Regions from separate parts of the Agrobacterium sp. SORGH_AS 787 genome, predicted to be linked through region 3. Evidence: riboswitches for the same ligand, from Rfam matches in the RefSeq annotation. Region 3 holds a riboswitch; each other region holds the start of a gene.
The links. A riboswitch is a leader RNA that binds a small molecule or an ion and turns the genes downstream of it on or off. The one in region 3 is predicted to bind cobalamin.
Positions count from the first base shown of each region.

Region 1: linked by a shared signal. The riboswitch ahead of nrdH (glutaredoxin-like protein NrdH) and the one ahead of QE435_RS02670 (ABC transporter substrate-binding protein) in region 3 are both predicted to bind cobalamin.
Region 2: linked by a shared signal. The riboswitch ahead of QE435_RS23490 (DUF1852 domain-containing protein) and the one ahead of QE435_RS02670 (ABC transporter substrate-binding protein) in region 3 are both predicted to bind cobalamin.
Region 4: linked by a shared signal. The riboswitch ahead of QE435_RS13705 (DUF1636 family protein) and the one ahead of QE435_RS02670 (ABC transporter substrate-binding protein) in region 3 are both predicted to bind cobalamin.

Region 1 covers NZ_JAUTBG010000001.1:1,133,349-1,141,357, forward strand. Annotated here, with positions in the region: gene nrdF (class 1b ribonucleoside-diphosphate reductase subunit beta) at 94-1,083, opposite strand; gene nrdE (class 1b ribonucleoside-diphosphate reductase subunit alpha) at 1,100-3,256, opposite strand; gene nrdI (class Ib ribonucleoside-diphosphate reductase assembly flavoprotein NrdI) at 3,244-3,642, opposite strand; gene nrdH (glutaredoxin-like protein NrdH) at 3,651-3,875, opposite strand; cobalamin riboswitch at 4,178-4,395, opposite strand; gene QE435_RS04985 (ABC transporter substrate-binding protein) at 4,580-5,596, shown strand; gene QE435_RS04990 (iron chelate uptake ABC transporter family permease subunit) at 5,632-6,651, shown strand; gene QE435_RS04995 (ABC transporter ATP-binding protein) at 6,648-7,409, shown strand; gene QE435_RS05000 (DMT family transporter) at 7,465-8,009, shown strand, end outside.
Region 2 covers NZ_JAUTBG010000003.1:4,001-12,009, forward strand. Annotated here, with positions in the region: gene QE435_RS23485 (methionine synthase) at 167-1,195, opposite strand; gene QE435_RS23490 (DUF1852 domain-containing protein) at 1,221-2,198, opposite strand; cobalamin riboswitch at 2,301-2,513, opposite strand; partial or broken gene QE435_RS23495 (DNA polymerase Y family protein) at 2,768-3,367, opposite strand; partial or broken gene QE435_RS23500 (ImuA family protein) at 3,288-4,036, opposite strand; partial or broken gene QE435_RS23505 (ATP-dependent DNA ligase) at 4,369-4,848, shown strand; gene QE435_RS23510 (LysR family transcriptional regulator) at 5,005-5,928, opposite strand; gene QE435_RS23515 (flavodoxin family protein) at 6,046-6,624, shown strand; gene QE435_RS23520 (DsbA family protein) at 6,639-7,310, shown strand; partial or broken gene QE435_RS23525 (NAD(P)-dependent oxidoreductase) at 7,335-7,907, shown strand.
Region 3 covers NZ_JAUTBG010000001.1:620,242-628,250, forward strand. Annotated here, with positions in the region: gene QE435_RS02660 (ABC transporter ATP-binding protein) at 1-307, opposite strand, end outside; gene QE435_RS02665 (iron ABC transporter permease) at 304-1,323, opposite strand; partial or broken gene QE435_RS02670 (ABC transporter substrate-binding protein) at 1,328-2,287, opposite strand; cobalamin riboswitch at 2,547-2,770, opposite strand; gene QE435_RS02675 (glucose/quinate/shikimate family membrane-bound PQQ-dependent dehydrogenase) at 2,906-5,245, opposite strand; gene QE435_RS02680 (asparaginase domain-containing protein) at 5,350-6,309, opposite strand; gene QE435_RS02685 (amino acid permease) at 6,306-7,808, opposite strand.
Region 4 covers NZ_JAUTBG010000002.1:907,829-915,837, reverse strand. Annotated here, with positions in the region: gene cobD (threonine-phosphate decarboxylase CobD) at 1-676, opposite strand, end outside; gene cbiB (adenosylcobinamide-phosphate synthase CbiB) at 675-1,640, shown strand; gene QE435_RS13715 (cobyric acid synthase) at 1,627-3,084, opposite strand; gene cobO (cob(I)yrinic acid a,c-diamide adenosyltransferase) at 3,088-3,705, opposite strand; cobalamin riboswitch at 3,828-4,041, shown strand; gene QE435_RS13705 (DUF1636 family protein) at 4,158-4,583, shown strand; gene cobW (cobalamin biosynthesis protein CobW) at 4,577-5,614, shown strand; gene cobN (cobaltochelatase subunit CobN) at 5,621-8,009, shown strand, end outside.

The sequences.
Region 1 (8,009 bases), 510 kb from region 3:
CGTTTGCCTCATTCAGAACTCTCTCCAACGATCGTGAGCCGAGCGTTGGGAGACCAGAAGACGCAGACTACAACACAACGGATGCGGGTGGTTCTAAAAATCCCAGTCCTCATCCTCTGTGGCGACAGCGTTGCCGATGACATAGGATGAGCCGGAGCCGGAGAAGAAGTCATGGTTCTCATCGGCATTTGGGGATAGCGCCGAAAGGATGGCGGGATTGACTTTGCAGGCCTCGGGGGGAAACAGTGCCTCATAGCCGAGGTTCATCAGTGCCTTGTTGGCATTGTAATGAAGGAACTTCTTGACGTCTTCGGTCAGGCCGACGCCATCGTAAAGCGCCTCGGTGTATCGCGCTTCGTTGTCATAAAGCTCCAGGAGCAGATCAAAGGCGAAGTCCTTGATCTCCTGGCGCGCCGCCTCTGGCAAACGTTCGAGCGCGCGCTGGAATTTGTAGCCGATATAGTAGCCGTGTACCGCCTCGTCGCGAATGATGAGGCGGATCATGTCTGCCGTATTGGTGAGCTTGGCGCGGCTCGACCAGTACATCGGCAGATAAAAGCCCGAATAGAACAGGAAGCTTTCGAGGAAGACCGACGCCACCTTTTTCTTCATCGGGTCTTTCGAAGCATATTGCTCCAGGATCAGTGCCGACTTGCGTTGGAGAAACTCGTTTTCTTCCGACCATCGATAGGCATCGTCCACATCCGGCGTGGAGCATAGAGTCGAGAAGATGGATGAGTAAGAGCGGGCATGCACGGCTTCCATGAAGGAGATATTGGACAGCACGGCCTCTTCATGCGGTGTCGCCACATCTTCCATCAGCCGGACGGAGCCGACGCCGTTCTGGATGGTATCGAGCAGTGTCAGTCCGGTGAAGACGCGGATCGTCAATTGCTGCTCTTCGGGCTTCAGCGTTGCCCAGGACGGGATGTCGTTGGAGAGTGGCACCTTTTCCGGCAGCCAGAAATTGCCGGTCAGTCGGTTCCACACTTCGAGGTCCTTGTCGTCTTCAAGGCGGTTCCAGTTGATCGCGCGAATGGCGGTGGCAGCCTTTGGCGCCGTGGTCTTCAGTTGGATGTTCATGGTTGTTACCGAATGATCAGAGGGCGCAGGAGACGCAACCTTGCACTTCCGTGCCGGTCAGCGCCATTTGGCGAAGGCGGATGTAGTAGATCGTCTTGATGCCCTTCTTCCAGGCATAGATCTGGGCGCGGTTGATATCTCGTGTCGTGGCGGTGTCGCGGAAGAACAGAGTCAGCGATAATCCCTGATCCACGTGCTGGGTGGCTGCGGCATAGGTATCGATGATCTTCTCAGGCCCGATCTCGTAGGCATCCTGATAGTATTCGAGATTGTCGTTGGTCATGAAGGCAGCCGGATAATAGACCCGGCCGATCTTGCCTTCCTTGCGGATTTCGATCTTCGAGACGATCGGGTGGATGGAGGAGGTCGAGTGGTTGATGTAGGAAATCGAGCCGGTCGGCGGCACCGCCTGAAGGTTCTGGTTGTAAAGCCCACCCTCCATCACAGCTTGCTTGAGTTCCAGCCAGTCTTCGTGCGTCGGAATATGGATGCCGGCCTTTTCGAACAGATCGGCAACCCGCGCTGTAGACGGCTTCCATTCCTGTTGCGTGTACTTGTCGAAGTAGTCGCCGCTCGCATATTTGGACTGTTCAAAGCCTTTGAAGCGCTGGCCACGCTCTACCGCCAGGCGATTGGAAGCCCTCAGCGCGTGATAGGTCACCGTGTAGAAATAGATGTTGGTGAAATCCACGCCTTCTTCGGAGCCATAGAAAATCCGCTCGCGCGCGAGATAGCCATGCAGGTTCATCTGGCCGAGGCCGATCGCGTGGCTCTCTGCGTTGCCCTTGGCGATGGATGGCACGGAGGCGATATGGCTCATGTCCGATACGGCTGTCAAAGCGCGGATCGCGGTCTCGACCGTCCTGCCAAAATCATTCGAATCCATCGCCGCTGCGATATTGAGTGAGCCAAGGTTGCAGGAAATGTCCTTGCCGGTCGTTTCATAGGACAGGTCGGCCTCATAGGTGCTGGGTTCACTGACCTGAAGAATTTCCGAGCAGAGATTGCTCATGGTGATGCGCCCGGCAATCGGGTTCTCGCGGTTCACCGTGTCCTCGAACATGATGTAGGGATAGCCGCTTTCGAACTGGATCTCGGCCAGCACCTGAAAGAACTCGCGCGCCTTGATCTTCTTTTTGCGGATACGGCTATCGGCGACCATCTCGCGGTACTTTTCCGTCACCGAAATTTCGCTGAAGGCGACGCCATAGATGCGTTCCACATCATAGGGTGAGAAGAGGTACATATCCTCATTGTTCTTGGCGAGTTCGAAGGTGATATCCGGAACGACGACGCCGAGCGACAGCGTCTTGATGCGGATTTTTTCGTCGGCATTTTCGCGCTTGGTGTCGAGGAAGCGCATGATGTCCGGGTGATGGGCATTGAGATAGACGGCGCCCGCACCCTGGCGCGCGCCAAGCTGGTTTGCGTAGGAAAAGGAATCCTCCAACAGTTTCATCACCGGAATGACGCCGGAAGACTGGTTTTCGATCTGTTTGATCGGCGCACCGGCTTCACGAAGATTGGTCAGCGAAAGGGCTACCCCGCCGCCGCGCTTCGAGAGTTGCAGTGCGGAGTTGATGCCACGGGCGATCGACTCCATATTGTCTTCCATGCGCAGCAGAAAGCAGGAAACCAGTTCGCCGCGCTGCTTCTTGCCCGCATTGAGAAAGGTCGGAGTCGCCGGCTGAAAGCGGCCGGAGATCATCTCATCCACAAGGTCGCGGGCCAGCTTTTCGTCGCCCCGTGCCAGCGTCAGCGCCACCATGCAGACGCGGTCTTCATACCGCTCCAAGTATCGTTTTCCGTCAAAGGTTTTCAGCGTATAGGACGTGTAGTATTTGAACGCCCCGAGGAATGTCGGGAAGCGGAATTTCTTCGCATAGGCATGATCGAAAAGATCGCGGACGAAGTTGAAGGCATACTGGTCCAGCACCGTCTGCTCGTAATAGCCTTCACTCAAAAGATAATCGAGCTTTTCGCGCAGATTGTGAAAGAACACCGTGTTCTGGTTTACGTGCTGAAGAAAGTACTGGCGTGCAGCCAGCCTGTCCTTGTCCAACTGAATCCGGCCATCCTCATCATAGAGGTTCAGCATCGCGTTCAGCGCGTGGTAATCCAGCACGGTCGCGTCCGATTGCTTCAGGGGCCTCTCGAGTGTCAACGTGTCCAAAATCGTTCCAATCCCTGTCTGACATTGACGACGTCCTCTCCCGTTCCCATCAGTTCGAAGCGATAGAGATACGGCACACCGCATTTGGCGGAGATGATGTCGCCGGCGATCCCGAAGGTTGCGCCGAAATTGCTGTTGCCCGCAGCAATCACGCCGCGAAGATTTGCTCGATTATTCGCATCGTTGAGGAAGCGAATGACCTGTTTGGGAACCGCGCCCTTGCCGTTCTCGCCGCTATAGGTCGGAACGATGAGGACGAACGGCTTGTGAACATGGAGAGGTTCAGCAGCGCTGATCGGAATGCGGCGGGCCGGGGTCTCGAGCTTGCTCACAAAGCGATGTGTGTTTTCCGAGCGGGTCGAGAAGTAGACGACCTCCCCCGCCATGCTCTGCGTCACGATGCAAGCGTGCTGATCATGTCTGGCCGAAAGCCCGCCCAGTGCATCTCGCCGGCAATCACAACTGGTACCTGGCGATAGCCGAGACCGAGCACGTGCTCATAAGCTTGCTCGTCAGTGGAGACATCGACGATTGTGTAGTCGAGACCCTGACGATCCAGAGCGCGGGTTGTCGCAGTGCATTGAACGCAAGCTGGCTTGCTGTAGACGGTGATGGTCATCTTGATCCTCGTTGGAAAAAACGCATGGGAAATCGCTCTCGCGCCGTGAAGCGCGTGATGGTCGAAAGCAGGATGGAATGCGGGGCCGAGGTATACTTGGCCGTGCTGTCGCATGGCTCGATCGCAAAAGCGCTGAACGCTTCTGTTTCGCCATGCCTCAAACGTCTGTTACTCCAACGGATAAAAGACTGAACTCGTAATCATAGGACTTCACCCCGAAGTGGCTCTACGCGGAGGCTCCAGGGAAGCGAGACGCACAGAGTCATCCCGTGCGTATTCGCGACCTTCCGGGCACCCCGCCGGTGGACGTTCTCGCTCAAGGCAGGTCTCCTGGCTCGCGGGTCGACACATTCATCTCGCCTTCCCGAAACGTCATGTTTCAGTGGCTGTTGAGAGAATGCTCGCCGCTTACAGTTGCGGGGGCAGCTGCGGCATTGCTTTACCCTGATCGGGTTTTGCGCACCGTATTCCCATCTTCGCTTCCGACAGAATCGGAAGAACCTTGAACACCAGATATAGTATGCATTTCGTCGATGGCGTCAATAGGCTGTTGTGGCGCGCCCGTGCGCAATGATGCTGCTTTCAACAGGACGTGAGGCGGCACCAAAATATGAAGCAAACGGTCTTGTTTTGTGCAAGGAGAGGTGATTATAGGCGCAAGCATTTTGCGGCGAGAGCCGCGTTCAAAGGGATTTTGGATTATGATGAAGCGTCTTTTTGCGGCTGTTGGATTTTGCGCGTTGGCTGGGTTTGCGACGACCCCCGCGACGGCTGCGACGAGCTATCCTCTGACGATCGAAAACTGCGGCGCGACGGTCACCTTCAACAAGGCGCCAGAGCGTGCCGTGGCACTTGGCCAGAATAGCGCCGAGATCATGCTGCTGCTCGGTCTTCAGGACAAGATGGTCGGCACTGCCTTCTGGCCGAACAAGGTTCTGCCGCAGGTCGCAGAAGCAAATGCCAAAGTCAAGGTTCTGACTGTCGAGTTTCCGACCTTCGAATCCATCCTGGCACAGAACCCGGACTTCGTGACCGCCGCTTTGCCGACGCTCGTCGGCCCTACCAGCAAGGTGGCGAAGCGCGAAGATTTCGACAAGCTTGGCATCTCCACCTATCTGTCGCCCAGCATGTGCGCGCTGGACGACATGTCCAAGGACAAGTCCGGTTACGGCAACCGCTCCAAGCTCTGGAACATGGAGACGCTGTATAAGGAGATCGACGATCTCTCGCAGATCTTCGATGTGGCCGACAAGGGTCAGGCCGTCATCGCCGACCTGAAGAAGCGCGAAGCTGCATTGCGTGCTGATGCGCCGAAGGATGGCAAGAAGCTTTCCTATGTCTTCTGGTTCTCCAGCCCCTCGCCTTCGGCTGACGCCTATCTCGGCGGCAAGAACAGCCCATCCGGCTATATCGCCGATCTTTTGGGCGGCACCAACGCCATTACGACCGAAACGGAATCGCCCGCGATTGGTTGGGAAACGATCATCGCCGCCAATCCCGATGTCATCGTCGTGACGCAGGTCGACCGCAATCGCTGGGAACTCGACAAGGCAGATGCCAAGATCAAGTTCCTGAATAGTGACCCTGCCACCAGCCAGATGAATGCCGTCAAGAACAAGGCGCTCGTCATCATGTCGGCGCAGGCGATGAACCCGAGCGTTCAGACGATCTATGGCGCCGAGCAGATTGCTCAGCAGTTGAAGACCCTCGGCCTCAAGTGAGTTCGGTGGCGGCTAAGGATCGATCAGGAAGCGGGATGAGCCGGCTGCTTGCCTCCGCGGCGCTCTATCTCGCCTGCTTCATGACGATTGCCCTCGTGGTCGGCATCAGTGTCGGGATTGGCGATTTGCCGATCCCGCTTTCGACCACCTATGCCGCCATCACCAACAAGCTCGGCTGGACGTCGGTCGAGATCAGCCGCATCCATGAGGCGGTGATCTGGGAGTACAGGCTGAGCCGCGCGCTCGTGGCCGTCTTCTGCGGTGCGGGCCTCGCGATGTGCGGTGCCATCATGCAGGCCATGCTGCGCAATCCACTGGCCGAGCCCTATGTTCTCGGCATTTCCGCCGGTGCTTCGACCGGTGCGGTTGCCGTCGTCATTCTCGGAATTGGCGCTGGAGCGGTGTCGCTTTCTCTCGGCGCCTTCGTCGGCGCCTTCGCCGCATTCTTCCTGGTCGCCATCTTATCCAATGGCGCTCGCGGCGGAGCCGACAGAACGATCCTCGCCGGTGTCGCAGCCGCTCAGCTATTCAATGCTGCCACATCCTATGTGGTCACCACATCCGGCAACGCGCAGCAGGCGCGCGATGTGATGTTCTGGCTTCTCGGCAGCTTCGGCGGTGTACGCTGGCCGGATGTCGGTCTCGTTTCCATCGTCGTCGGTCTCGGTTTGATCTGCTGCCTGTTCCATACCCGCGTTCTCGATGCCTTTGCTTTCGGCGATGAAGCGGCCGCTTCTCTAGGTGTCAATGTCGGGCGGACACGCATCATCCTCTTTGCGCTGACGGCAGTTATTACCGCCACCATCGTCAGCATGGTGGGAACGATCGGCTTCGTTGGCCTCGTCGTTCCCCATGCGGCACGGTTCGTCGTCGGGCCGCTGCATGCACGGCTCTTGCCGGCCTGCGCCATCACCGGTGCCATCTTCATGGTGCTGGCGGACATCGCCTCCCGCACGCTCGTCCCGCAGCAGGTTCTGCCCATCGGTGTGGTGACGGCGCTTGTCGGCGTGCCCTTCTTCTCCGTCATCCTTTACAGGCTGCAACGCGCGTCATGAGTATCACAGCGGACAATCTGGTGTGGAAGGTCGGTGCCAAGACGATTGTGGATGGCATTTCCTTCACGGTCGAGCCAGGCAAGATGCTCGGACTTCTCGGCCCAAACGGCTCCGGAAAAACATCGCTGCTACGGCTGCTCAGCGGGTTGAAGAAACCCCATTCCGGAAGGGTGCTGCTGGACGGCACGGACATCAAAACGATCCGCCGCAAATCTCTGGCGCAGCGCATCGCCTTCATCGAGCAGCACGCCACGACGAACGTCAATCTCAAGGTCATCGACGTCGTCAAGCTTGGGCGCTTTCCCCACAAATCGATGTTCTCCGGTTGGACGCGGGAAGACGACGCAGCGGTGAATGAGGCGCTTGAGCGCACGGAAATGGCAGCCAAACGCAATGATGCCTGGCAGAGCCTCTCGGGCGGTGAGAAGCAGCGTGCTCATCTTGCTCGCGCCCTGGCGCAGTCGCCGAAGGAGCTCATCCTCGATGAGCCCACCAATCATCTGGATGTCCACCACCAGATCAGTCTTCTTCGTCTGGTGTCTCAGCTTCCGGTCACCAGCATCATAGCACTCCATGACCTCAATCACGCGGCCATGTACTGCGATCACCTGATCGTGCTGCAGACCGGCAAGATCGTGGCATCTGGAACGCCAGAAGAGGTGATGACGCAGGATCTCTTGCGGGATGTCTTTTCGGTGGAAGCCGTCGTCGAGGCGTCGCGCTTTCACGCCAAGCCGCACATCCAGTTTCTTCGATAGAACATCGCGTCTGAATGTGCGGTCGCAACCACGCATCTACGGTTCAGGGACTCTTGTGAAAACCATCAACGAAAACCAGACGCTTGGCATCGGCCTTCGGGTCCTTTCGGGGTTTCTTTTTGCGGGCATGTCAATCTGCATCAAGGCGACTTCGGGACAAGTGCCCGTCGGGCAGATCGTCTTCTTTCGCTCGGCCTTTGCGCTGATCCCACTGGTGATTTTTCTCTGGTGGCGTAACGAGTTCCCGCGTGGGCTGGCGACGCGGCGCCCCTTTGGCCATTTGCTGCGCTCGAGTCTTGGGGCTGCGGCGATGTTTGCATCCTTTGCGTCCATTGCGCGGCTGCCCTTGGCGGAGGCGACGCTGCTCACCTATCTTTCGCCGACCTTTACCAGCATTGCCGGTGTCGTGCTCCTTTCCGAGCGGCTGACCAAATGGCGCGTCGGTGGCGTGCTCTTCGGCCTTGCGGGGGTCGTGACGCTGGTGTGGCCGGAGATCGGTCACGGCGTTATGGATGAAACGCGAATGTGGGGCTACATTCTCGGTCTGCTGATGGGGGTGCTGACTTCCTTCGCTCTCATCATGGTGCGCAGTCTCAGCAG
Region 2 (8,009 bases), on a different contig from region 3:
GCAACTCCGCCGCTCCAGAAGTTCAACCCATCAAACGATGCCTCGCAACGCGGCGACCTCTCCGTTGATGTTGAAGCCTTATTGCACGAAGTCTTTTGGATCGGTTTGAGCGGTGGGTACGGTGGCGACGGGACGCCGCCATCCGTTGGTTCAGACTATCGGAAAACTAGCCAGCGAGCTCTCTCCGGAGGATCTCAGCTCCTGCACTCAAGGCACTCAGCTTGCCTCTTGCCACACGACGAGACAGAGGGACCATGCCGCAATTAGTACAGGGGCAAAGGTTATCGGCGTCGACAAATTGAAGCGCCTTGCGCAGCGTTGCAGCGACCTCTTCCGGGGTTTCGATGGTATCGCTGGCGACATCTATGGCTCCAACCATCACTTTCTTCCCTCGGACAAGCTCCAGAAGATCCATGGGGACATAAGAGTTGTGGCATTCGAGAGAGATCATTCCGATGCTGGATTTCTGCAATTTGGGGAGAGTTTCCTCATACTGACGCCATTCTGAACCGAGGGTCTTTTTCCAATCCGTATTGGCCTTAATGCCGTAACCGTAGCAAATGTGGACGGCGGTCTCGCATTTCAGCCCTTCAATTGCCCTTTCCAAAGTCGCAACACCCCAGTCATTCACCTCGTCAAAGAAAACATTGAACGCAGGTTCATCGAACTGGATGATATCGACGCCGACAGCCTCCAGTTCCCTTGCTTCCTCGTTCAGTATCCCGGCAAATTCCCAGGCAAGCTTTTCACGGCTCTTATAATGGCCGTCAAACAGCGTATCGATCATCGTCATTGGACCCGGCAAAGCCCATTTGATGGGTTGTTTGGTCTGCTGACGCAAAAACCTGGCGTCTTCGACGAAAACTGGCTTCTGGCGAGAGACGCTCGAGACGACTGTCGGAACGCTCGCATCGTAGCGATCGCGAATTCTGACGGTTTCGCGTTTCTCGAAATCGACCCCTTCGAGATGCTCGATGAATGTCGTAACGAAATGCTGGCGAGTTTGCTCGCCATCACTGACGATATCGATGCCGGCCTGTTGTTGATCGTAAAGTGACAGGCGCAGGGCGTCTCTTTTGCCCTCCAGCAATTCCTCATCCTCCAGTTTCCAGGGCGACCACAGTTTCTTGGGCTCCGCAAGCCAGGAGGGTTTCGGCAGGCTGCCGGCTGTCGATGTGGGGAAAAGTGTCTTCACAATAAGGACCTCTTATAAGTGTTGATCAGGCGGCGCACTGGGCAAACAATTGCTCAAGGACGGCGCGGTATGGCTTGATGAAATGTTTTTCGGTGAATCTGCCCTGATCCACCGCTAGGCGATTGCGTTCTTCGCGGTCGTAGACGATCCGGGTCAGCGAATAATCCTGGTGCTTCAGATCGGGCTGGTAAAACGTCCCGGCCGCTGCATTAGCATTGTAGATCTCAGGGCGATAAATCTTCTGAAACGTTTCCATCGTGCTGACGATGCCGATGAGCTCGATATTGGAATAATCCCCCAGCAGGTCACCAACAAAATAGAAGGCCAGCGGCGCAACGCTGCCCGGAGGCATGAAGTGGCGAACCTCCAATCCCATTTTCCCGAAATACTGATCGGTGGACGAGAGCTCATGCTGCCGGTACTCGACGCCCACGACTGGGTGATGATTTTCGGTCCGGTGATAGGTCTTGCTGGTCGAGGCACTGATGCAAATGACCGGCGGCTTGCGAAAGTGCGACCGGTAGGCATCCGACTGCAGAAAGGACTTGAACAGGTTCCCATGCAGGTCGCCGAAATCGGCCGGAGTACTGAAGGCAGGAAGGCTCTTGTTATACGCCGGCAGCACGACGCTGAAGTCGTAGTCCCGCACATAGGAGGAGAAGTTATTCCCCACAATGCCGTCGATACGTTCGCCGGTCTTGTGATCGATGATCGTCGTCTTCAGTATCTCGATGAGAGGAAATTTCTCGCCTTTAAAATCGAGGCATATTTCGACCGAAATGATCTCTAGTTCGACTGAATACCGGTCCGATTTGGGATTATCCCAATACGCAAGGGCGTTGAAACGGCTATCGATCATCCGTAAGACATTGCGCAGGTTCTCCTGCCTCTTTTCGCCCATGGCCAGATTGGCGAAATTGGTGGTGATGCGCGTATGCTCCGAAGGGCGGTAGTCCTCGTCGAAGGGTACGCTCGTGATTGTGAAACTGCAGGTCTGAGACATGTTGTGCCCCTTTAAAGCTGGGGGCATGGGTCTGCGGACGCATAGCAAGACAGGCCGCTACAGCGCAGCCTTTGCTACGGCACACTGGGACACCCCGCCCGTGGACGTTACTTCGCCAAAGGCAGGTCTCCTGGCTCACGGTTCATCACTTCCGTCCGTCTTCCCGGGTAAACCAGTGACATACTGGACTTCAGCTCGCCGCTTACAGTTGCGGGGGCAGCGTCGGCATTTCCGAATGACACGGAGCACCGACTTCCCTCTTAGCTCCGGCACGTTGCGCGCAACGACCGGAGAACCTTAGGCACCATGACCATATTGAAGGGTAAGCCGTCAGTCAACATCATATAACGATATCTTTATATCGTTAAATCACAACTCGACCGCAGGCTTAGATCTGATGGATTGCGCGATTGCATGCGGCGTTGAAATACGACCCTTATACGCCGCAGCCGGACCCGCACCATTAACGGCATCGATCAGAATGTTGGCTTCAATCGCGCCCTATGGACGCTGGCCGAGGGAATGTAGCGCCTGAAAACCGCCAGATCGTAAAACCGTAGAGCCGCCAAACCGATCGTCTGGAAGCCCAGGGTCCTCAAGTCGGCGACGATCTTTTCCGGAAGTCGCAACAGAGAAAGCGGAAGCCTCTCGACCGCCTGAAGCGTCCCGCCCCTCGGGACAATGACGGTCTCTCTGTTGATCGCCCGCGCGCAGGCACGCGCCGCACCGCAAGTGTCTGCCACAGCAACGCGGGCATTGAGCTTCCTGCCTAAAAACTGGTTAACGATTGTTGTCGCCATTGGCAGCTCTCCGCCCTGCAGGTGATCGGCGCCCTCGGTATCTATCACGATGCCGTCGATCCCGTCGATGGCCACGATCGGCGAATAGACGGTCAATGCCCAAAGGGTGATCCGTTCAAGGGCAGCGGCGTCGGCCGCAGGGTCGGCCTCGACCATCATCAAGTCGCGGAAGATCGCCTGTGCTTTCGCGGCCGGCATCCCTGCTCTCACGCCCGCTTTCCCGGCGGCTGCATCGGCGGCAGAGACCCAGCGCTTCGACCCCGACTTGGCGATCACGGCAATGGCCTGTTCAGGCGGAATGGAGGGATCCGCGCGCCGTATTCGATCCGTCGGCAGATCGGGAAGATAGATGGATACGACCCTTGTCATCACACGCTCTCACGAGAAACTCAGCACACTCACCCACTTTCACGCGCATTAATTCCAGAAACCATTGTGCACTCCCCACCCCCGGAACCGGCAGTTCTTCCGACGGCATCACGCTGACCGGCCATCTGGTGGTCGAGGCCGCCGGTTGCCCGAAATCGTTCGCCTCCGTTTGCCGTCGCCAGCGTCGGACGGCGATGGCCATGGTTCTTGTCTTTTCAGCGACAAGCTGGAGACGCCGCGACGCCGTCATCGGCAACCGCACCAGTTCGCCGACGACAACGCCAAGGCCCCCAAATGAGAGGCACTCCTCCATGCTCGCCAGGACGTCCTCCTCCTTGTGTCCCTCAACGAATACGACCCGGTCAGGATGAAGGCCGACTTGCGCCAGCGCCGGCATGAAGAGGTCGGGCCTTGTCAAACACCATGCCATCTGGCCCTTTGTCCGGGCCGCTATTCCGGCAACGAAGAGCGCGGCGGCCGCGCCATCGACGGTGCCAGAACCTCCGCCTGCGAACTCATGAAGTGCCCCATAGGATCCCCGCCCGGCAAGACCGCATCGATCTCCAGCGCGCCGAAGGGAAGACAGCCGGCACGTCTGCTCGGCGCGCCCTGCATCGAGGCGATGCGCTCGCGCAGATCGGAGATCAACCTCTCTCGGGCAGCAGTCATCGTTCACGGCTCCCTTCAAGATCGTGTTCAAGGATCGACGTCATGTCGTTCAACCTATTTGTTCACTTTTTGTTCATGCCCGGCACAAGAGTCAAGCCGGGCTAACGTTCGGAAATCCGTCCTAATGTAAGGATAGAGAAATATTCTCTGCCGAATCAAACAACTAAAGATGAAAGAATTTTTTTGCAGCGGCATCCCTGGTTTGCGCGGGAATGTATATCGGAGGGTGCACATCGGTCAGCAGAGTATTCTTAAGGTTTTCTGTTGAACTGCCGCCATGACGACCCCCCCCCCCGAGATCTAAGCCGCTTCTTCGTGAGACTGAGGCCCCGATCCGCTCGAAGCCGCATCGGAAGCGAAATCCCGCGCAGCCACAGCTTCCGTTTGATCCGATGCCTGAACGCGTCGAGCCGGCGCTAGCGCAACTGAAAGCACATCCGCCAAAAGGTGATCAGTGGAGGTGGGAGCTGAAATGGGACGGCTATCGCCTAGCTGTCCATATTGAACCGAAACGTGTGCGAATCCTCACACGCGGTGGCCATGACTGGACGCATCGATTTCCAACGATCGAACAGGCGGCCCGAGCGCTCGGGCCGGCGACGATGATCATCGATGGCGAGGCGGTGGTGCTTGATGAGGAAGGCCGGCCTGACTTTGGCTTGCTACAGAAGTCGCTCGGCGCTTCCAGCAAGACGGCTGGCAAGGGCGAGTCTGACGCCGTTCTCTACGCCTTCGACCTCATATATCTCGACGGCCACGACGTGCGGGAGATGGAGTACCGATCTCGCCCTCATCTTCTCGAGGACACGCTTGATGATAGGGTTTCCAGGAAAAGTAAGGTCTTCGCTTATGGCTGGTGTTGTCCAGGCCCGGCCCCGGCAAGCATTAGGGCGCGGGTTTGCGATACCTCGAAACCCGCAAAGAGCCGACTTCAGGGAGGTGGCTTCACAACCAGCAGGTTGTGACACCTATCTCACCAGAGGTGCATCCCTGTGTGATCGACGATACTCCATGTCGCGCAGCAGATCGACGAAATGCCGTACGCGTGCCGAGCGGAAGCGTGCTTCGGGATAGACGGCGTATATACCCCCTTCGGGCAATGACCATGCGGGCATCAGGTGAACTAGTCGGCCTGCTGCAATGTCGGAAGCCACCACAAAGTCTGGCAGCACCGACAGACCGCCGCCAGCCAAGACGCAGGCATGGGCCGCCGGTGTTTTGTCCGCCATGATTGTCGGCTGCCCGACCACGCGATCGTCGACTCCGTCGTTCGTAAACGTCCAGTCGAGCGGATGACGCAGCAACCGGTTTCCGATCCACGACATATCTCGAAGCTCGTGCGGGTTTGTCAGTCGCGTCGCTCGCGCCGCCAATGCCGGGGTACAGACCAGCAGCTGTCGGAAACTCCCCAGCCTGCGCATCTGCAAACCGCTGTCGGCCAACCACCCCAGCCGGATTGCGACCTCGACCTCGGTATCGATCAGGTCGACGATGGCATCGTCGAATGTCACGTCGGCACGGAGGCCGGGGAAGCGCGACAGGAACTCGGCGATGGCGGGTGCGACCACCGTCCGGCCGTAGTCGCTGGGTGCGGTGACGGTCAGCGTCCCGGTTGGCGTCTCCAACCCCAGCGCGGCCTCGCCGAACGCGTCGTCAGCGTCGCGCAGGATTACGCTCGCGCGTTCGTGGAACCGGCGTCCTGCCTCGGTGAGATGGAGCTTCCGCGTCGTGCGCTTCAGCAGCGTCACCCGTAGCTCTTCCTCCAATCGCGCGACTTGATGGCTGACGACGGTCTTCGCCACCCCCAAACGCTCGGCTGCGCGGGTGAAAGAGCCGGCATCGACGGTGGCAGTGAAGTAACGGAGCCGGTTTAGGTTGGGCGCGTCAGTCATGTTCTCATTGTGCAATCCAGACTGACAGTCTATCCAGCTTGCACGGATTTATCCAGCGTAATCTCCGGCCTATCTCCTAACCAACAAAGCGGCCGAAGCCGCGCCAAGGAGCAGACCATGACCAAAATCGCGATCGTATACTTCAGCGGCTACGGCCACACCGCCCGCCAGGCCGAAGCTGTCCAACGCGGGGTGGAAGGTGCCGGTACCGAAGCACTAATCGTCCGCATCCCGCAGGATGGTGAGGTACCAACGGAGACGCTGGAGGCGATCGGTTCGGCCGATGCGATCATCTACGGCAGCCCGACCTACATGGGCGGCGTGCCGTGGCAGTTCAAACGCTTCGCCGATGCCAGCTCGAAGACATGGTTTGGTCAGTCGTGGAAGGACAAGCTGGCGGCAGGCTTCACCAACTCGGCGTCGCTTAACGGCGACAAGTTCTCGACCATGACCTATTTCTGGACGCTGTCACAGCAGCACGGACAGCTCTGGGTCGGGCCGGGCCTGCTGCCCTCGAACAAGCTGGCCAGCACGAACGAGGATACCAATTGGGCTGGCGGCTTCGGCGGGGCTTACGCGATTTCGCCCTCGGACTCGTCGCCCGAACAGGCACCGTTCGCCGGCGATCTGGAAACCGCTCGCATCCTTGGTGAGCGGGTCGCGACATTCGCCGCCCGTCTCGCCCAAAAATCTTGAGTGTGGAGGTAATCATGACCATCTACACCATGCGTTTCCGCTACTTCTTCGATCCGTTGTGCGGGTGGTGCTATGCCAGCGCACCTGCGCTCGCCGCGCTTGCCGAGCGTGCCGGCGACCGGATCACGATGATGCCATCCGGGCTGTTCACCGCGCCCCGCCCCGTGTCGACCATGGCCGATCATGCGTGGCGCAACGATCGGTGGATCATGGAGTTGACCGGCCAGCAATTCACTGAGGACTATCACCGGAACGTCCTGCTGGCGGCTGATGGAGTGTTCGACTCCACCGCGCTGACCAGAACCCTAGTCGCACTTGGTGAGCAGGACCGTGCCCTCGAAGCACGCTTCCTGCACGACGCCCAGATCGCCCGCTACGTTCGCGGCGAGGACACCGCCAAGGCGGAGGTCGTGGCCCGTGTCGCAGCGACGGTGGCAAACGACGCAGGTATCACGCTCGGCGCCGATGCGCTGGCGGACCGACTTTTGCGCGATGCAAGGCTGCACATGCTGACCGACGACCGGATCGCCCAGACGCAGCGCGACATGAGCGCGCTCGGGATACGCGGCGTGCCCCAGCTTGTCGTCGATGTGGACGGGCGCTCGCATCTCATCAGCGGCGAAGCGCTGTATGCAGGCGGAAACCGCCTGTTAGATGCGCTCTCCAGGCTAACCGTCGCAGCATAATCAGTACAGGAAAGAAACAGGCCGATGAACGTCGCTCTTATCGGTGCCTCAGGCAATGCCGGCTCGCGCATCCTCGCCGAACTCGTAAACCGTGGTCACACGGTCACCGCCATAGCCCGGGACCCTGCGCGGATTACCGCTGGCGAAGGCGTTCGTGCGGTCGCTGCCGATCTGCACGACCAGTCGGTGCTGACCGATGCCCTGCGCGGCCATGATGCCGTCATCAGCTCGGTCCACTTCGCCGCCAGCGATGCCGACAAGCTGATCGGCGGGGTGAAGGCGTCCGGCGTGCGTCGCTATCTCGTCGTCGGTGGCGCGGGTAGCCTGGAGGTTGCGCCCGGATAGCGTGTGATCGACACGCCCGATTTCCCGGCAGCGTATCGCGACGAAGCTCAGGGCGGCATCGATTTCCTGGACAAGCTGCGTGCGGAAGATGACCTCGACTGGACGTTCCTGTCGCCGACGGCGGTCTTCACCGCCGGCGAGCGCACCGGGACTTTCCGTCTTGGCAAGGACCAGCTCCTGACCAACGCGAACGGAAGCAGCATCTCGTTGGAGGACTATGCGATCGCGCTCGTCGACGAACTAATGGGTTAAAATTGCTATTTCGACTTGGATAAGGAGTTTTCTTTGCCTTCAGGGGGCCCAGGTGGAAGAGGTTTTGCCAAACCGGGGGCGGGAGACGTTTACGGGTTTCAA
Region 3 (8,009 bases):
GAATACGGCCAAGCTCCACCGCCTGGCGAGCACTGATGCGCTCCTGTGTCTCAGCCTGCTGCTCGACAAGCGCGATCTGGCGCGCCACATCACGACGCTGGAAAAGGTTCATCGACTTACCGTCCAGCAAGACCTCGCCGGAGCGCGGTTTTCTCAGGCCCGAAAGCATAGCCATGAGGCTCGTCTTGCCAGATCCGTTGGGCCCGACGATGCCAAGAAATTCACCAGCAGAAAGATCGAGGCTGATGTTATTGACGATGCCGACACCGCCCGTTGTCCAGCTTAGGTTGCGCACGGAAAGCATTATGCCACCCTCCGCCGCTGCGAAAGGATAAGCGCGAAGGCGGGCGCACCGAACAGTGCGGTGATGACGCCAATCGGTAGAACCTGGCCGGCGATGATGGTGCGGGAAAGAACATCGGCACCGATCATGAAGATGGCGCCGATCAATGCGGCAGCCGGAAGCAGGCGTCCGTGGCAAACGCCGACGACCAGGCGTGCAGCATGGGGAATAACGAGACCAATAAAGCCGATCGAGCCGACAATGCTGACCATGACCGCCGTCATCAGCGCAGCGGTGCCTGTCAGCACCACATAGACGCGACGCACGGGTACTCCTAGAGAAGCGGCCGATCCCGCTCCGAAGGTAAAGGCGTCCAGCGCCCGGGCATGCCAGAGGCAGACAACGAGGCCGAAAATGGCGATCGGAAGGGCAAGCGAGACATCCGTCCAGCGAACGCCGGACAGGTTGCCGAGCAACCAGAACATGATGCCCCTGGCCTGTTCAGCATTGGCAGCCTTGGTGACGATGAAAGAGGTGAGCGCGTTGAACAACTGCGAACCGGCGACGCCGGCCAGAATGATTGCGCTGTTGCCCCGCCCAGCCCTGAGCGCCAGCAGGCTGACAAGCGCAAAGGCGAGGAGCGCGCCGAGAAATGCACCGAGAGGCATGGTCAGCACGCCAGCACCCAGGCCAAGGATTGCGACGCCGACGGCGCCGGTCGATGCCCCGGCGGAGATGCCGAGAATGTAGGGGTCAGCAAGCGGATTGCGCAACAGGGATTGCAGCACGACCCCAGACACGGCGAGAGCTGCCCCACAACAGGCGGCGACCACGGCGCGGCTCAAACGATAATTCCAGATAATGCCTTCATCGATGGCATCCAGCGGATATCCGGCATGCCAGAGGCGATTGGCGACCGTCTTGGCGACAACCTCCATCGGAATGGAGGTTTCGCCAATGGAGGCGCCAAGCCAAAGCGCCACCAAAAGGCACCCGGCTGCAATGACGGCAGCACGGGCGTAAAGCAAAGAAAGGGGCATAGGCTTACTTCGCCAGGCCGAGTTGAACGATCTGGTCGGCCAACACCTCAATGCCGTCGATGGTTCGGATCGTCGGGTTCATAGCCTGTGCATCCATCACGACGATATGGTTGTTCTTGACGGCCGGCATCAGGCTTGTGACCGGATCATCCTTCAGGAATTTCTGCTTCACGGCGATATCGTCAGCTGGAAAACGGCGACGGTCCATCTTGCCCGCAACGATGATGCTGGGATTGGATTTGGCGATGGTTTCCCAGCCGACTGTGGGCCATTCCTCTTCGCTGTCGATGACATTTTTGATGCCGAGCGCTGACATGATATAGCCGGGCGCACCGTTCTTGCCTGCGACGTAAGGATCGATATCCAGTTCAGCGCTGGAGAACCAGAAGACGGCAGAGAGCTTGCCATCCATAGATGCGATCTTCTGACGCGCAGCCTCTTCCCGGGCCTTCAGGTCGGCGATGAGCTTCTCACCTCGGTCTTGGACATTGAAGATTTGCGCGAGTTCAGCGACCTCTTGATAGATCTGGTCCATGGTGAAGACAGAACTTCTGACGCCATCGCCACCGCCCGAATTGTCCTTTCCGGTGCAATCCGCAGGCGACGTATATACGGAAATCCCAAGTTCTTCGAATTGCTCAGGCTTCGCAACGATGCCTTCCGGACCGACATGCCATTGAAACTGTGCGGTGACGAGATCCGGCTTCTTCGCCACAACGTTCTCAAAACTCGGATCATTGTCCGCGAGGCGCTCCACCTTGGCGTTGGCCTCTTCATAACCCTTGATCACGGGTCCGATCCAGACGGCCGTTCCCACAACCCTATCGGCCAGTCCCAACAGATAAAGGATTTCCGTGGTGCTTTGACCGAGAGAAACGGTGCGCTGTGGCGCGTGCTTGAAGGTGACGTCCCTGCCGCAATTTTTCAGCGTCAAAGGGTAGGTCGTTTCCGCAGCCTCTGCCGTGTTCGGCACCATCGAGAGTGCAGCGAATGCCGCCGCGAGAAATGCGCCGGTGAAGTGAAATGTCATGGTTCGATAATCCCCGAAATCGTCGACGTTGCCAAAGGCATACGCCGTCATGTGAGCGCGAATGAAACACTCATTCGACAGCAACGTGCGTGAGACGATCGAGAACGAGGAAAAAACACAGATGGATGTGAGCGCTGAAGGGCGCAAATAACAATCATGACGTCTCCTGTTCAGGGCATCCCCGCCCGTGACATTGGAATGAACTTATGACGGCAGGTCTCCTGGCTCACGGATGATCGTCTTGCCCGCCTTCCCACGATAGATTCGCAGTGGCCCGACGCAGGTAAATGCGTCACGAGTGCTCGACAATCCGCTAACAGTTGCGGGGGCAGCCACGGCCTTGGAGACAATCCCCGCACCGTGTTCCCTATTATTCCTCGCGATCTCTCGCTTGGAACCGTCATAAGCCAGATAGACCTATTTGATCTGGTCCGTCAAGCGACGTCGTGTAATGTTATTACATACCAAATACAAGCCTATTAACGTGCGCTTGAGAAACAAAATGGCCGGAAACAAGTCCCGGCCATCAAGGGTTTTAACGAAATGCTCCGGTTAGGGGAGCGTATAGGCGATGACGTAATCACCAGGCTTCGTGCCGACCGATCCGTGACCGCCTGCAACCATCACGACATATTGCTTGCCATCGTCGAGAGCGTAGGTCATGGGCGTGGCCTGCCCGCCCGCGGGCAATCTTGCCTCCCATAACTGCTTTCCGCTGGTCAGATCGTAGGCGCGCAGATAGTTGTCGACCGCTGCACCGAGGAAGGCCACGCCACCCTTGGTGATCATCGGGCCGCCGATACCCGGCACGCCGACCCTGAAGGGAAGCGGCAGTGGCGTCATGTCATAGACAGTGCCGTTCTTGTGCTTATACGCAACCTTGCCGGTTCTGAGATCGGCTCCTGCGACATAGCCCCACGGTGGCGCCTGGCAAGGGATGCCGATCGGGCTCAGGAACGGGCCCATCAACACGGCATAGGGCGCGCCGTCGTTGCGGTTCAGACCCTGCTCACTGCCCTTCTCATCCTGCCCCTTCGGCGGGACTTTGTCGCGCGGAATGAGCTGCGAGGTGAAGGCAAGATAGGTCGGCATTCCGAACATCACCTGGCGCTCGGGATCGACCGCAACACTGCCCCAGTTGAAGGTACCGAAGTTGCCCGGATAAACGAGCGTACCCTTCAAGGACGGCGGCGTGTAGCGACCTTCGTAATTCAGCTGATGGAACTTGATGCGGCAGGCGAGCTGATCGAACAGTGAGACGCCCCACATGTTCTTTTCTTGCAGCGGCTCGGGCTTGAACGTCAAGGCAGAGGTCGGCTGCGTTGGCGCGGAGAAATCTTCCGGAATTGCGCCACCGGGTGCCGGTTCTTCGGTCACCGGCAGGATCGGTTCACCCGTCCGACGGTCCAGCACATAGATATCGCCCTGCTTGGTCGGCCCAACGAGAGCGGGAACAGACTGGCCATCCGGCTTTGTTATGTCGAGCAGCACCGGTTGTGCCGGCACGTCCATGTCCCATAGGTCGTGATGCACAGTCTGCCGGACCCAGCGGTCCTGCCCGGTGTTTACGTCGAGTGCCACAATCGACGAGGAGTATTTCTCTACACTCTCGCTCCGACCCATTCCGAGCTGGTCTGGAACTTGATTCCCCAAAGGAATGTAGACGAGCCCAAGCGCTTCATCGACGCTGAATACGGACCAGCTGTTGGGAGAGTTGGTCGTATAGGTCTGACCCGGCGGAAGCGGTTGGGTCTGGGTAGGGTTTCCGGAATCCCAGTTCCACAGCAACTCGCCGCTGTTCACGTCGAAGGCGCGGATAACGCCGGACTGTTCCTGGGTGGAGTAGTTGTCATTGACTGCGCCACCGACGATGATCTTGTTCCCGGCAATGGCGGGCGGCGACGTGGAATAGTAGTAGCCAGCCGGGTTGTACTTCATGCCGGTCTCCAGGTGCAGAACACCCTGGTCAGCAAAAGACGTGCAAACCTGGCCGTTTTCGGCGTCGAGCGCGATGAGACGAGCGTCGGATGTTGGGAGATAGACGCGGGCGGCGCATTGCGCGCCTGCCTGAGCGGTTGGGTCGGCATAATAGGTTACGCCACGGCATGTCTGATGCTGACGATTGGGATTGAGGCCAACATTCGGATCGTATTTCCACTTTTCCTTGCCAGTCGCCGCATCGATGGCGATCGCCCAATTGTGCGGTGTGCAGAGGTAAAGCGTTTTGCCGACCTTCAGCGGCGTCACCTGATAGGTCGTTTCGCCAACGTCGCCGGGAAGCTTGACGTCGCCGGTCTGGTAACGCCAGGCCTCTTTCAGATCGCCGACATTTGCGGTGGTGATCTGTGTCAGCGGCGAATAACGCTGTCCATAGGAGGTCCGCCCATATTGATGCCACTCGCCGTCTGGAACAGGGTTTCCATAAGATGGCGCATTGTTGACGACCTCCGTGGGCAAATTGCCCTCCTGGTCATGCGGGTCCTGCGTCATCGAGACGGCGGCCACGCCCATGGAAATGACGACGGCTGCAAGAAGCGGAACGGCGTTGGCTCCGTAACGAATGCCCGTTGGACTAACAAAACCGAGCGGCTTACGGATCCAGGGCATCAGCAGCCAGATGCCAATCACGATGATCAGGCCGCCACGCGGCCCAAGCTGCCACCAGTCCAGACCGACTTCCCAGAGAGCCCAGCAGAGTGTCGCCAGCACGAAGAGCGCGTAAAAATGCAGCGCCGCCTTGTTTCGCTTGAAAAGAAGAATTGCCGTAATGATGAAGGCAAGCCCGGCGAGCGCATAATACACGCTGCCGCCAAGCATTACGAGTTGGGATCCGAAGCCGAAAAGCGCAAGCCCAATGAGCGTCAGAGCGACAGCAGTGACGGTAACCGCCATGAAAAGCCCCCCTATTAATTTCCCTTGATGCTTAACAGGATGAAACAGGATAGGTTCCGCGGAGATCACATTTTTGCCATTTCTGTGTTATCCGGCCATGAATTTCAATCGCAAAAATCGTTGAAAGCGCGCGCAATGTTATCACGGCTGGCCGACGCTGCAAGAAGGCAAGCCAACAGAATTCTCGCCTGACCTGGCCTCAAGGTCGTCGAATGCACCGCTCCAACATTGCCCATGTCGTGACCACCACCACCGCCGCCATAACCGGCGACAAGACGCCCGACGGGCACGCGGCTGGACACGACGACCGGGACGTTCCTGTCGCAACAACGCTGCACGGCCTCCACGATGCGGGCATTGGCGTTGCCCGAGCCGAGTGCGGACAGAACGATTCCTTTTGCGCCAGCCGCGAGGCTGGCATCGATATGAGTAGCCTCGCAACCGGGATAGATCGCGACGATATCGACGCGGACAGTGTGGACTGGCGCTGACAGCGTGGCGCTCTGAGGACAGATCTCGGGGTCTGCGAGATCAAAGGCATCCGGATCGTCTGCCGAACGCTTGTAAAGCCCCCAGACGGTCAGCAACTTACCGCCGAAGGAAATCAGCACGCCCTTATCGCTGTTGGATGCGTCAGCGGCGGCGGCAATCGCAGCCTGGAGATTTCCCGGCCCATCCGATTGTGGATTGTCAGCCGTGAATTGGGCGCCCGTGAAGATAACCGGTTTGCTCAAGCTGTGCTGTAGATGCACGAGCAGAGATGTTTCTTCCATGGCATCCGTGCCGTGCAGCACCACAACACCCCGAACCGCCGGGTCGGCAAGCTCTTTGGCCACCGCATCGCTTATTGCCTGCATGTCGGAAATCGTCAGGCTGGACGAATCCGTCGCCATGAGTTCAACCGGCTTCAGGGAAATCTCGCCACCAAGACCTGAAAGCAGATTTTCCCCGGATAGCGAGGGTTTGGCAGCGCCCGTCTCGTCACGCTGACTTGCGATGGTTCCGCCGGTGGCAATGACCGCCACCAGCCCTTCGTGATGATCGGTCGAAATGCTTACGGTCATCTCTGGCCCGGCGCAGCGGCGTCACTCGACGCCTGTGCTTTCGACAATTGCTGGATACGCCCACGCATCAAATACCATCCCCCCACCAAAGTCGGCGCGATGACGATAAGAGAGCCAACGGTATATGTGCCCGCGGGGTAATCGAATGCCATCAGCACCAGAACGCCAAACAGGAAGACAAGTGTCAGAATGCCCGTGTAAGGCGCGCCAAACATGCTGAAATCCGGACGCTGCATCTTCCCCTGCCGGGACAGATGCCACAGCTTGAGTTGGCATAACACGATGACGCCCCAGGCGCAAATGATGCCAAGTGCAGCAAGATTGAGCGCAATTTCAAACGCTTCAGAAGGAACAATGGCGTTGAGTATGACGCCGAACACAGTGACGACCGCCGTTACCGCAATACCGCCATAGGGCACCCCTGCCTTGTTCATCCTCGCAAGCGCGGCCGGCGCAGAACCGGAAACTGCCATCGAATGCAGGATGCGACCAGTTGAGTAAAGGCCGGCATTGAGCGACGACAGCACAGCGGTCAGCACCACGAGGTTCATCACGATGTCTGCACCTTCAACACCGATGGAGCCGAAGAAGGTCACGAAGGGGCTCTCGCCTGCCTTGTAAGCCGTGTAGGGCAGGAGAAGCGTAAGAAGCAGAACTGAGCCGACGTAGAAAACCAGAAGGCGGAAGACGACGGTGCGGATTGCCTTCGGCATGACCTTGCGTGGATCTTCCGTCTCACCCGCGGTCGTGCCGATCAATTCGATGGAGGCATAGGCAAAGAGCACACCTTGAATGATGACGAAGGCCGGCAGGATACCGTTGGGGAAGAAGCCGCCATTATCGGCAATCAGGCTGAAGCCGGTGACGTGGCCTTCAATCGGCGTTCCGAAAATGACGAAGTAGACGCCGACGATCAGGAAGGTGAACAGCGCCAGGACTTTGATCAGGCTGAACCAGAATTCCAGTTCGCCGAACACCTTGACCGACAGCATGTTCATACCGAGCACGATGATGAGCGCCCCGAGCGCAAACACCCACTGGTCGATGCCCTGCATCCAGGGCACATATTGCTTGAAGAAATTCATGTAGAGGGCGACGGCCGTCACATCGGCAACCGAGGTCATCGCCCAGTTCATCCAGTACATCCAACCAACGGCAAAGGCCATCTTCTCGCCGTAGAACTCACGCGCATAGGAGACGAAAGAGCCGGAGGTCGGACGGTGCATGATCAATTCGCCAAGGGCTCTGAGCACCAGAAAAGCGAAGAAGCCGCAGATTGCATAGACGAAGATCAGAGCCGGACCCGCAATGGCAAGGCGCCCGCCTGCCCCAAGGAAAAGCCCCGTTCCGATCGCGCCGCCAATGGCGATCATCTGGATCTGGCGCGGTTTGAGTGCTTTATGATAGCCGAAATCCTCCTGGACCTCGACCTGACGTTCATGGTGTGCTTGAGTTACCTTATCCACTGGTGTCGCTCCTCCCTCAGAGCTATCGTCCATAGACTTGATGAATGACCCGTTCTGTCCTTACGCAAGAATGCCCTTCACAAGGTAAAGCGCCTGGAAATCGAAACAGCAGTTCTGTAAGGCTGCATGACAGATTTTTAATCCCCTTAGTTTCCGGCTGCGCGCCCGTCAACCCTCTCCCCGGCCATTGACCTACATCATGGACAGGACTAAACCAAGAAAAATCTGTCTAGC
Region 4 (8,009 bases), on a different contig from region 3:
TCTCCGGATGCGCAACGGCAAAGCCGAGACGGAGCCCCGCCATTCCGTAGAATTTTCCAAAGGATCGCAGGACGATCAGCCCATCGATCTCAGTGGCGTCGGCCAAGCTTGCACCATAGCCGGTTTCGATAAAGGCCTCGTCAATCACCAGCAGGCCGCCTTTGCGGCTCATCTCGGAGGCAAGAGCTGAGAGTTCGCTCCGCCCCATGACCCGACCATCCGGGTTGTTCGGATTGATGACGACGGCGTAGTCGAAATCGGAGAGGTTCGAGAAATTGGACACCTCTGCAACGTCGAGGCCTGCCATTCGCGCCGTTCTGGCATGTTCCGCGTAAGCGGGTGTGAGAACCGCGGCTCGTTTTGCACCTCGTTGCAGGGCGAGTTCTGCCAGCAATGGCATCAACATCTGCGTTCCAGGTGCAGCGACAATATGCGCCGCAGAGGGCGCGCCGAAGGCTGCGGCGGCGACTTCCTTCAAGTGGTTCAAGGCAGAAGGCTCGGGCAGGCGGGCAAAGGCGCTGGCAGGAACGGGAGAATGCGGATAGGAATGCGGATTGATCCCCGTGGAAAGATCGATCCAGGGTTCTGGTGCCAGCGGAAAAGACGCCCGCGCCCGCCCCAGATCGCCACCATGACGGATCGCAGCCTGCATAGTCACCGGTCCCGTATCGCCCATGTTCTTTGCTCTCGCTTTCCTGTCGCTTCTGATCGAACGCCTTGTCGGCTATCCCGACTGGCTGTTTCGCCGCATCGGTCATCCGGTCACATGGATCGGTTCGCTTATCGCGCTGCTCGACAGAAAATGGAACCGGGAACAGGGATCATTTTCCAATCGTGAAGCCAAAGGCGTGTTGGCGCTTGTAGTGCTTCTCGGCGTCACCGTCTCCATCTCGCTCGCCTTGCAGAATGTCCTTCTGGTTCTTCCGCTGGGCTTGTTGCTGGTCGCCGTCGTCGGTGCTTCGCTTCCGGCACAAAAAAGCCTGGAGCAACATGTCGAGGCGGTGGCCACCGCGCTGGAAAGCGAAGGCCTCGAAGGCGGCAGAAGAGCCGTGTCGATGATCGTTGGCCGCGATCCCGATCAACTGGATGAGGCGGCGGTGTGCCGGGCGGCCATCGAAAGCCTGGCGGAGAATTTTTCCGATGGCATTGTGGCGCCATCATTATGGCTCGGTCTGCTCGGGCTACCGGGCGGCGCTGGCTATAAAGCCATCAATACGGCTGACAGCATGATCGGTCACCGCACGCCGCGCCACGAGGCTTTTGGTTGGGCATCGGCTCGAGTAGACGATCTGGTGAATCTTCCCGCCTCGCGCCTGACGGCTGTTTTGTTCATCGTCGCTGCCGTCTTCGTCAAAGGCGCATCACCGCAAGGCGCCCTGCGTGCAGTCGCGCGCGATGCGAAGCATCACCGGTCTCCCAATGCCGGCTGGCCGGAATCGGCGCTGGCTGGTGCGCTTGGTTTTGCACTTGCGGGACCACGATCCTACGGCGGACAGATGATCCAGGCGCGCTTCATGGGCGAAGGCGGACGGCGGGATCTGACGGCAACCGATATTCGCCAGGCGCTGAAACTCGCGTGGATCGCCGACAGTCTGTTGATCGGGCTCTTCGGCCTTCTGGCGTTGGTTACCGTGCTATAGACAACAGTGCGTCGAGATCGAGGTGGCGCTCCATATGGTCCGCCAACCGATCCAGAACGGCATCCACCTGCGCTTCGTAATTCAGGGCAGACGATTGCCCGCCAAGCCTCTGCAGCCAGGCGCTGCGCTGTCCGTCATCAGCAAACAGCCCATGGACATAGGTGCCGAAAACGCGGCCGTCCGCTGAGATTGCACCATCGACGTGATTGCCGATCGTGGCAAAGGGACGATTGCAGTCGTCGCCTTTCGTGACGCCCACATGCATTTCGTAGCCGGAGAAGGCTTTACCATCGAAGCTGCGCCCCTCTACCGAGACCAGCCTTTTGTCTCCCGTCAGCACCGTCTCGACATTGAGCAGCCCAAGACCTTCGACGGTGGAAGGCGGACCTTCCATGCCGTCCGGATCCGATAAGACACGTCCCAGCATCTGATAGCCGCCACAGAGACCAAGCACAAAGCCGCCACGGCGAAGATGCGCCTTGATGTCGATATCGAAACCAGCCTGTTTCAAGACGTCCAGATCGGCAATCGTGGATTTCGATCCGCAGAGCAGGATGAGGGCGCAATCGCCGGGAATGGCGGCTCCAGGGCGCACGCGCACCAGTTCGACATCCGGCTCCATATCGAGCGGATCGAGATCGTCGAAGTTCGAGATATGCGGCAGGATTGGCACGGCAATGCGGATTTTCGCACCGGGCTTTGATTGGCTTGCGCCGGTTAAGCCGAGCGCGTCCTCGGCGGGCAAGCGCGATGCCTCGGCGAAATGCGGGAGGAGGCCGATGGAGCTCCAGCCAGTATGCTCGGCAATAACGCGCATGCCTTCATCGAAGAGCGAAGGGTCGCCGCGAAAACGGTTGACGATGAATCCCTCAATCATCGAGGCGTCGTCCGCATCCACCACTGTCTTCGTGCCGACGAGGCTGGCAATGACCCCTCCCCGGTCGATATCGCCGATCAGGATCACGGGGACATCGGCTGCCCGGGCAAAGCCCATATTGGCAATGTCGTTGGCGCGCAGATTGACTTCCGAAGCGCTGCCGGCACCTTCCACGAGGACCAGATCGGCGCGGGCTTTCAGATGCTCGAAGCTTTCGAGCACCCGGGGCATCAGCCCGGCCTTCATCTGTTGATAGTCGGCTGCTTTCGCATTGCCGAGAATTTTTCCCTGAACCACGACCTGCGCACCCGTTTCGCTCTGGGGTTTCAACAGAACCGGGTTCATGTGCACTGACAGCGGCACGCCAGCGGCGCGCGCCTGCAAAGCTTGCGCCCTGCCGATCTCGCCGCCATCTGCCGTCACCGCCGCGTTGTTAGACATGTTCTGCGGCTTGAAGGGCAAAACCGAAAGTCCGCGCTGGGTAAAGGCGCGCGCCAGACCTGCCACCATCAGCGACTTGCCGACATCCGAGCCGGTTCCCTGAAACATGATGGATCTGGCGGCCATGGATCAGTACTCGATGCCGGATTGGGCTTTGACGCCTGCCTTGAAGTGGTGCTTCACCAGCGTCATCTCCGTCACCATGTCAGCTGCCTCGATGAGCGGTGGCTTGGCGTTACGCCCGGTAACGATGATGTGGAGATCAGGGCGGCGGTTCTGCAAGGTGGCGACGACCTCCGTCAGATCGAGATAGTCGTAGCGAAGCGCGATGTTCAGCTCGTCCAAGACCAGAAGTCCGATCGTTTCGTCGGCCATCAGCATTTTGGCTTCGTCCCAGGCTTTCGTGGCTGCCGCGACGTCGCGCTTCAGATCCTGCGTGTCCCACGTGAAACCTTCGCCCATGGTGCGCCATTCCACCCGGTCGCCGAAAATGGTCAGCGCCTGCTGCTCGCCGGTCGACCACGCACCCTTGATGAACTGAACGATGCCGACGCGTCTTCCCGTGCCGAGCATTCGAAGCGCAAGCCCGAACGCGGCCGTCGACTTGCCCTTGCCGGGACCGGTATTGACCATCAGCAGACCCTTCTCGATGGTCTTTTCGGCGACTTCGGCATCCTGCACGCTCTTGCGGTTCACCATCTTTTCGCGGTGGCGGGCGGCCTCGCTGTCGCTGATCTCGCGTGTCATGATGTCCCACGTCCTTCCGAGCCGTTTTTAGAAGCGGCGACTATAGTCAAAACGCCCTCCTCCGCAATGGAGCCGATGAGCCGCGTGCCAACGCCTGCATTGACCAAGCCGCGGCTTGCCCGTAAAGGTAAGGCACTGACGGTCTTTTTCCGGCAACGGGAAAAGCTAAGAGGGAACACGGTTCCGCCCACTTCTCGGGTCAATCCGTGGCTGCCCCCGCAACTGTAAGCGGCGAGCCCACACCGTAAAGCCACTGGATTTCGATCCGGGAAGGCGGTGCAAGGGCGCTCGTTCAAGCCGCAAGCCAGGAGACCTGCCGTTTCAGAACAAAACGTCTGCCGGGCGGGGTGCTCCGGTCAGTCGGTCTCGCCGAGTTTCGGTTTGCGCTGTCTCGCATTCCGTCTTCGGTATCCGCACCCCTTGCATGTTTGAATGGCGGAAGCGGATACGGTTTGGATATCACCTCAACATCGTCACGGACTGAAGGATCAACCGACACGCGCGAAGCGTCCGGCCTGGTCGTTTATGTCTGTCGCAGCTGCCGCGACGAGGCGGAGCCAAATGCGGAGCCCCGTCCTGGTGCGCTTCTCGCGCAAGCGGCGATCGCGCTTGGCGCCGAGGTAAATGTCGAGGTGCACAGCGTCAATTGCCTCGCCAATTGCAAGCGTGGTGCCAGCGCCGCAATGCGCACAGCCGACGGCTGGTCCTATGTGTTTGGCGGGCTGACGCCTGAAAACGCCGAGGATCTCATCACCGGTGCGCGCCTGCTTTCCACGTCCACCGATGGCCTGATGCCCTGGCGCGGCCGTCCCGATAGTTTGAAGCGCGGCATGGTCGCGCGTATTCCCCCTTTGAATTTCGTCGAGGAGACATCATGACCACGCTAGAGCGCGTTCCCTGCACCATCGTCACCGGCTTTCTGGGCGCCGGCAAAACCACGCTGCTGCGCGGCCTTCTCGAAAAGCTCGATGGCAAGCGATTGGCGATCATCGTCAACGAGTTCGGCGATGTCGGCATCGATGGCGAAATCCTCAAAGGCTGCGGCATCGAAAGCTGCCCGGAGGAAAATATCGTCGAGCTTGCCAATGGCTGCATCTGCTGCACGGTCGCTGACGACTTTCAGCCGGCCATCGAACAGATCCTCAGCCGCCAGCCCAAGGTCGAACATATCCTGATCGAAACCTCGGGCCTCGCACTACCAAAGCCGCTTGTGCAGGCCTTCCAGTGGCCGGCAATCAAAAGCCGCGTGACCGTCGACGCCGTCGTTGCGGTGGCCGATGGTGCGGCCTTGGCGGAAGGCATGGTGTCGCATGACATGGATGCGCTCGCCGCCCAGCGCGCCAATGACGAAGCGCTCGATCATGACGATCCGGTCGAAGAAGTCTTCGAAGACCAGATCGCCTGCGCCGATCTGATCGTGCTGACCAAGGGCGATCTTCTCGATGCGAATGGTCTGGAACGCGCCAAGGCGCATATCGGCGAGCATCTGCCAAAGGCTGCGAAGATCGTCGTCGCATCCCATGGCCAGATCGATCCTGCGGTTCTCATCGGTCTCGGGCTTGCGGTCGAGAACGATATCGAAAACCGCCATACCCACCATGACGAGGAGGAAGACCACGATCATGACGAGTTCGATAGCTTCGTCGTCGAGCTTGGCGCGGTATCCGATCCTGAGTCGCTGGCGGAGCGTATCGCTCTAACCGCGGCCTCCGAGAATGTGTTGCGCATCAAAGGTTTCGTCGAAGTCTCGGCCAAGCCGATGCGTTTGCAGGTTCAGGCGGTCGGCTCGCGCGTGAACCACTATTTCGATCGCCCTTGGGCTGCGGGCGAAGTGCGGCGTTCTGCGCTGGTGGTAATTGGCGAAAAGGGCCTCAACCGCGAGAAGATCGAACAGATGCTGGCTGCCTGACGCATCATGCATATTCTCGCCACCACATCTTCGTCGCTAGACGACCTGATCGAGCCGGTTGATCTCAACCAGCCCCAGGCGGATGTGGTGGTGTTGTCTTTCTCGTCAAGCGATCTGGCCGGTTTGCAGCACGCCTGGCCTGAAGAATCTGGCGTTTCGCTCAGCGTCGCCAATCTCTCCGAACTGCGCCATCCTATGTCCGTCGACCTCTGGATCGAAAAGACAGCAGAACATGCCAAGCTGATCCTTATCCGGATTCTTGGCGGGGCGGACCGTTGGCGCTACGGCGTCGATCAGCTGGCGATGATGGCGCGCAGGCGCGGCGTCAAGCTCCTGCTCCTGCCGGGTGAGTGTAGCGAGCGCGACGAAAAGCTCGAGGCGCAATCCACAATCGACCAGACGTGGCTCGCTTCAATCCTCTCCTTCTTCCGCGAAGGCGGCCCGCAGAACATGCGCCGGCTTTCGGAAGGTCTTGCCGCTTTTGCTGAGGAGGGTGCCTGGCCTGGCTTCACGCCGGAGCCGCTGCCGAAGTCCGGCTTCTATCTGCCGGGTCTTGGCGCCGTCCATGTCGATGAGGTGCTCGCGGCTTTTGCCCCCGAAGCGATAAGACTTCCCATCCTTTTCTATCGCTCCATGCTTCTGGCTGCCGATGTTGCACCAATCGATGCGCTCTTCGAGGCGCTGAAGTCCCGCGGTTTCGCACCCCTGCCGATCTTCGTCAGCGGCCTGAAGGATGGTGAAGCGATCCGATTCCTCGAAGACGCGCTGGTACCGCTGAAACCCGCTGCCATTATCGCCGCCACTGCCTTTGCCAGCCAGACGGATCAGGACGGCACGAGCCTGTTCGACCGGGTGGGCGTGCCGGTGTTCCAAGTGATCATGGCCACGACCCGGCGCGATGGCTGGGCCGAGAACATGCGGGGCCTCAATCCATCCGATCTTGCCATGCATGTGGTCTTGCCGGAACTCGATGGGCGCATTCTGGCAGGTGCGATCTCATTCAAACAGTCCGATCCTGACGGGCGCCAAGGGCTGATCAACGCCCCAGAGTCAGACCGGGTCGAGCAGGTCGCTCGTCGTATTGCCGCCTTCCTTCGGTTGACGCGGACTGCAGCCCGGGAAAGGCGCCTTGTCATCCTGATGCCGGATTATCCCGGTGCCGCACCCGGTCGCACGGGCTATGCCGTGGGTCTCGACGTGCCCCAAAGCGTGTTGGAGATGCTGCGTGATTTGCGGGATGCGGGTTATGCACTCGGCGATATTCCGGAGACCGCACGCGAGCTTCTGGATCGGATCGAGACGGAGAACGCCGCTCTTCCTCTCACCCAATACCGAACCTATTTCGACACGCTTCCTGAGGAGGCACGGGCCGGAATGGCTTCGGCCTGGGGCGATGCCGCTGACGACGAGGCTGTGGTTGATCAGGCGTTCCACTTCCGCGCCGCCCGTTTCGGCTCCGTTGTCGTCGCTCTTGCTCCAGACCGGGGGCGCCAAGTAGACAGGCGGGTGGACTACCACGATCCGGCCTTGCCGCCGCGTCATGCGCTTGCGGCTTTCGGTGCCTGGATGCAGCAGGATTTCGGCGCGCATGCGATCATCCATGTCGGCGCTCACGGCACCTTGGAATGGCTGCCGGGAAAGACGGTCGCGCTGTCGCAAACCTGCTTCCCGGAAATCGTCACTGGACCGCTGCCGGTCATCTACCCCTTCATCGTCTCCAATCCGGGGGAGGCTGCTGTTGCCAAACGACGGATCGCTGCCGTCACCATCGGGCACATTCCGCCCATACTGGTTGCCGCCGGTCTTTCGCCGGAGCAGGCCGCGCTCGAGCAACTGGTGGACGAATATGCCCAGGCCGATGGGCTTGATCGCCGTCGCCGCGACCGTCTGGCAAAGCTGATCGTCGAGAAGGCCTTCGAGACGGGGCTCGCCGCCGATGCCGGTATCGGCGCGGCGGAGGACGCGGATTCAGCACTCACCCGGATCGATGCCTTTCTGTGCGACCTCAAGGATTTCGCCATTAAGGACGGCCAACATGTGTTCGGGCGTTGCGCCGACGATGAGCCGGATTCTCTGAGGCGCGAAAGTGCTGCCCAAGAAAAAGCTGCGCTGCTGGCGGCGCTGGATGGTCACCATATCGTGCCGGGTCCCTCAGGTGCACCCGCACGCGGACGACTGGATGTGCTGCCGACAGGGCGCAATCTCTATGCTGCCGATCCGCGTACCATGCCGACACCGACGGCCTTCGAGCTTGGAAAAGCGGCAGGCGAAGAGGTGCTGCGCCATCATCTGCAAAGCCATGGCGACTGGCCGCGGCATCTGGTTTTCGATCTCTGGGGCTCCGCATCGCTGCGCAATGGCGGCGAAGATGTCGGTCAGGCGCTGCATCTGATGG